2 regions of the Peribacillus sp. FSL K6-1552 genome follow, and region 2 is predicted to be linked to the other one. Evidence: a T-box and tRNA genes for the amino acid it is inferred to sense, from the RefSeq annotation. Region 2 holds a T-box; the other holds one or more tRNA genes.
What was found. The T-box of region 2 lies ahead of leuS (leucine--tRNA ligase). A T-box ahead of a tRNA ligase gene usually reads a tRNA of that ligase, here a tRNA-Leu.

Region 1 (2,448 bases), 5.0 Mb from region 2:
TTGGAAATCATTCGTAGAGTGTAAAGGCACAAGGGAGCTTGACTGCGAGACCTACAAGTCGAGCAGGGACGAAAGTCGGGCTTAGTGATCCGGTGGTTCCGCATGGAAGGGCCATCGCTCAACGGATAAAAGCTACCCCGGGGATAACAGGCTTATCTCCCCCAAGAGTCCACATCGACGGGGAGGTTTGGCACCTCGATGTCGGCTCATCGCATCCTGGGGCTGTAGTCGGTCCCAAGGGTTGGGCTGTTCGCCCATTAAAGCGGTACGCGAGCTGGGTTCAGAACGTCGTGAGACAGTTCGGTCCCTATCCGTCGCGGGCGCAGGAAATTTGAGAGGAGCTGTCCTTAGTACGAGAGGACCGGGATGGACGCACCGCTGGTGTACCAGTTGTCTTGCCAAAGGCATAGCTGGGTAGCTACGTGCGGACGGGATAAGTGCTGAAAGCATCTAAGCATGAAGCCCCCCTCGAGATGAGATTTCCCATAGCGCAAGCTAGTAAGATCCCTGAAAGATGATCAGGTTGATAGGTCAGAGGTGGAAGCGTGGCGACATGTGGAGCTGACTGATACTAATAGATCGAGGACTTAACCACGCTTTAAAAAATGAAATACCTTCTTATTATCTAGTTTTGAAGGAACAACGTTCCTTTATTGTTTGGTGACGATAGCGAAGAGGTCACACCCGTTCCCATTCCGAACACGGCAGTTAAGCTCTTCAGCGCCGATGGTAGTTGGGGGTTTCCCCCTGTGAGAGTAGGACGCCGCCAAGCAGTTTCATATGGAGGATTAGCTCAGCTGGGAGAGCATCTGCCTTACAAGCAGAGGGTCGGCGGTTCGATCCCGTCATCCTCCACCATTTTTACACCTGCCGGTGTAGCTCAACTGGTAGAGCAACTGACTTGTAATCAGTAGGTTGGGGGTTCAAGTCCTCTTGCCGGCACCATTTTCATACAAGCTTAATATAGCATTTATAAATAGTTTCTATGAGCCATTAGCTCAGTTGGTAGAGCATCTGACTTTTAATCAGAGGGTCGAAGGTTCGAATCCTTCATGGCTCACCATTTTATTATGCGGGTGTGGCGGAATTGGCAGACGCACCAGACTTAGGATCTGGCGCCGCAAGGCGTGGGGGTTCAAGTCCCTTCACCCGCATGTTTGCGGAAGTAGTTCAGTGGTAGAATACAACCTTGCCAAGGTTGGGGTCGCGGGTTCGAATCCCGTCTTCCGCTCCACTATTTATTTATGCCGGGGTGGCGGAACTGGCAGACGCACAGGACTTAAAATCCTGCGGTAGGTGACTACCGTACCGGTTCGATTCCGGTCCTCGGCACCATCTTAATATGCGCCCGTAGCTCAATTGGATAGAGCATCTGACTACGAATCAGAAGGTTGTAGGTTCGACTCCCGCCGGGCGCACCATGTTTTTTCGGGAAGTAGCTCAGCTTGGTAGAGCACTTGGTTTGGGACCAAGGGGTCGCAGGTTCGAATCCTGTCTTCCCGACCATTGATTTTTGGGGCCTTAGCTCAGCTGGGAGAGCGCCTGCCTTGCACGCAGGAGGTCAGCGGTTCGATCCCGCTAGGCTCCACCAAAAAAACTTGACAAGCTAAACAAGCTTTGATATGATGTAAAAGTTGATTCTTTAAAGGAATCAGATATTGCTCTTTGAAAACTGAACAAAACAAAGCGCCAACGTTAAATTTTAAGTGAGCACACACTATCAAAAAGCAAAATGAGCAAGTCAAACATTTCTTCGGAGAGTTTGATCCTGGCTCAGGACGAACGCTGGCGGCGTGCCTAATACATGCAAGTCGAGCGAATCGATGGGAGCTTGCTCCCTGAGATTAGCGGCGGACGGGTGAGTAACACGTGGGCAACCTGCCTATAAGACTGGGATAACTTCGGGAAACCGGAGCTAATACCGGATACGTTCTTTTCTCGCATGAGAGAAGATGGAAAGACGGTTTCGGCTGTCACTTATAGATGGGCCCGCGGCGCATTAGCTAGTTGGTGAGGTAATGGCTCACCAAGGCGACGATGCGTAGCCGACCTGAGAGGGTGATCGGCCACACTGGGACTGAGACACGGCCCAGACTCCTACGGGAGGCAGCAGTAGGGAATCTTCCGCAATGGACGAAAGTCTGACGGAGCAACGCCGCGTGAACGAAGAAGGCCTTCGGGTCGTAAAGTTCTGTTGTTAGGGAAGAACAAGTACCAGAGTAACTGCTGGTACCTTGACGGTACCTAACCAGAAAGCCACGGCTAACTACGTGCCAGCAGCCGCGGTAATACGTAGGTGGCAAGCGTTGTCCGGAATTATTGGGCGTAAAGCGCGCGCAGGTGGTTCCTTAAGTCTGATGTGAAAGCCCACGGCTCAACCGTGGAGGGTCATTGGAAACTGGGGAACTTGAGTGCAGAAGAGGAAAGTGGAATTCCAAGTGTAGCGGT
Region 2 (2,448 bases):
TGTGGCATTGTATTCGTCTCACGGCGGCCTTTACGTCCGTTTTCATCCGTTACATTCACCCATTCCGCAATGTTCGCAAGCGGTGATTCACCAGTGCCTGAAGGCTTGATGTCAGTTGCTTTCGGTAAAATCAATGGTAGTTCTTCTTCTTTCACCGCGGACATCGTGCCATCTTCCCAATGGATGATTGGAATCGGTTCACCCCAGTAACGTTGGCGGCTGAATAACCAGTCGCGAAGACGGTACGTGATTTTTTTCGTGCCGATTTCTTTTTCTTCCAGCCATTTGATCATGGTTGAAATGCCTTCTTCTTTATTCAATCCATCTAGGAATTCAGAATTCACATGAAGACCGTCGCCTGTGTATGCTTCTTTTGTCACATCTCCACCAGCTACAACTTCCTTAATTGGCAATTCGAATTTAACAGCAAATTCATAATCACGTTCATCATGCGCAGGTACGGCCATGATAGCACCCGTTCCGTAGCTGATTAACACGTAATCAGCAATCCAGATCGGCATTTTCTCGCCATTGACTGGATTTATTGCATAAGCCCCTGTGAACACACCTGATTTATCTTTTGCCAAGTCTGTTCTTTCCAAGTCGCTTTTATGTTTCACTTCATCTAAATAAGCGTCAACTGCAGATCTTTGTTCAGTAGTCGTAATTTTATCAACAAATGAATGCTCTGGAGCCAATACAGCATACGTTGCACCGAATAAAGTATCCGGACGAGTCGTAAACACCGTGAATGTTTCATCGTGGCCATCGATATTGAACGTCACTTCCGCTCCCTCAGAACGGCCAATCCAGTTACGTTGCATATCCTTAATGTTCTCCGGCCAATCCACATCATTCAAATCGTCGATTAAACGGTCTGCATAAGCTGTGATTCGAAGCATCCACTGCTTCATCGGACGGCGCTCAACCGGATGGCCTCCACGCTCACTTTTTCCATCGATGACTTCTTCGTTAGCCAAAACCGTGCCAAGTGCCGGACACCAGTTCACAGCTACTTCATCAATATAAGCAAGACCCTTTTCATATAATTTCAAGAAGATCCATTGCGTCCATTTATAATATTCAGGGTCGGTCGTGTTGATTTCGCGGTCCCAGTCATAAGAGAAACCAAGCGCCTTGATTTGACGGCGGAATGTGTTGATGTTGTGTTCCGTAAATTCCGCTGGGTCATTCCCCGTATCAATCGCATACTGCTCTGCCGGAAGTCCAAAAGCATCCCAACCGATTGGATGTAACACATTATATCCCTGCGCCCGTTTCATTCTTGCTAAAATATCGCTTGCCGTATAACCTTCAGGATGCCCAACATGAAGACCCGCTCCTGATGGATATGGGAACATATCAAGCGCGTAGAATTTACGTTTTCCGCTCTCTTCCCCTGTTTTAAATGTCTTATTGCCTTCCCAATACTGTTGCCATTTCGTTTCTATACTTCTATGGTCAAAACTCATTTGATTTCCTCCTAATTTCCGTATAAAAAAACAATAAAAAAACCCCTCATCCCAAATAGGGACGAGAGGATTATGTATATCTTCCCGCGGTACCACCCACATTGGCGATACTTAAAAAACCGCCCAGCTCAAACATCCGTAACATGGATTAAACGCCAGGCATTACTATTACCTTCACACCTGTAACTCCAAGGCGAGTTCACAATCATTCCAGGTTGACTTGCACCATCCGTCAACTCTCTATACTGGTTCTAATCGCTACTGCTCCTCATCATAGTCTTTATGAGAATATTTGATTATATTACATTCTAGTCAATTTTACCGATAATTGCAATAGCCGTTCACCAACATTATCAACAGGTTTCTCATTATATATGCATATTTGAGAAAAATCGTTCGAAAATAAATAGGGGGCTATGCATCCATAGCCCCCATTCTTACTTTAATGACGCAGTAAAATCATCTCATTTTTCAATTGATTCAACTGCTGTTGCATCCGAGCAAGCATATCTCGTTGTTGGGCATTTGAGCTTGCATATAATCTTTCCATGTCCGTCAATGCCTCTTCGATATACCTTTGCGAATTCTGAAACTCTTCATCTTCATAATGCTCCTGCCGTGAGGCCTCGTTAAATTCAAACTCTGCAAATCGGAGAGCTCCTTCACATTGCTCTAAAAAATGATCAACGGATTGTCTGGTTGCCATTTAAAACCCTCTCCTTCGCGTCTCATTTGGATGATTCGGAATCATCTCGATTAGTTTGAGCAAATAACGAGTGGATTATCAGTTTTTTTGAGGAATCATTATTTATCCCAAAATTTCTCTCCTTGATGGGAAATAAACTGATCAATCCATTCGGCAAAGCCCATATGGAGTTTCTCGCCTTCTTCAAAATCGTCGATATGTCCTTTTACCATTAAATAATTCTTATCGCCTTTCGCAACGGCTTCCCCATCAATCACGATATTATCTTGA

Region 1: it has a tRNA-Leu gene. The T-box ahead of leuS (leucine--tRNA ligase) is inferred to sense a tRNA for this amino acid. The anticodon was not compared.

The regions. Positions count from the first base shown of each region.
Region 1 covers NZ_JBBOST010000001.1:95,456-97,903, forward strand. The annotation lists rRNA gene NST21_RS00475 (23S ribosomal RNA) at 1-595, shown strand, start outside; rRNA gene rrf (5S ribosomal RNA) at 657-772, shown strand; tRNA gene NST21_RS00485 (tRNA-Val) at 783-858, shown strand; tRNA gene NST21_RS00490 (tRNA-Thr) at 870-945, shown strand; tRNA gene NST21_RS00495 (tRNA-Lys) at 988-1,063, shown strand; tRNA gene NST21_RS00500 (tRNA-Leu) at 1,073-1,154, shown strand; tRNA gene NST21_RS00505 (tRNA-Gly) at 1,160-1,234, shown strand; tRNA gene NST21_RS00510 (tRNA-Leu) at 1,247-1,335, shown strand; tRNA gene NST21_RS00515 (tRNA-Arg) at 1,345-1,421, shown strand; tRNA gene NST21_RS00520 (tRNA-Pro) at 1,430-1,506, shown strand; tRNA gene NST21_RS00525 (tRNA-Ala) at 1,516-1,591, shown strand; rRNA gene NST21_RS00530 (16S ribosomal RNA) at 1,751-2,448, shown strand, end outside.
Region 2 covers NZ_JBBOST010000001.1:5,127,033-5,129,480, forward strand. The annotation lists gene leuS (leucine--tRNA ligase) at 1-1,472, opposite strand, end outside; T-box leader at 1,527-1,756, opposite strand; gene NST21_RS24515 (DUF2524 family protein) at 1,915-2,178, opposite strand; gene NST21_RS24520 (SMI1/KNR4 family protein) at 2,277-2,448, opposite strand, start outside.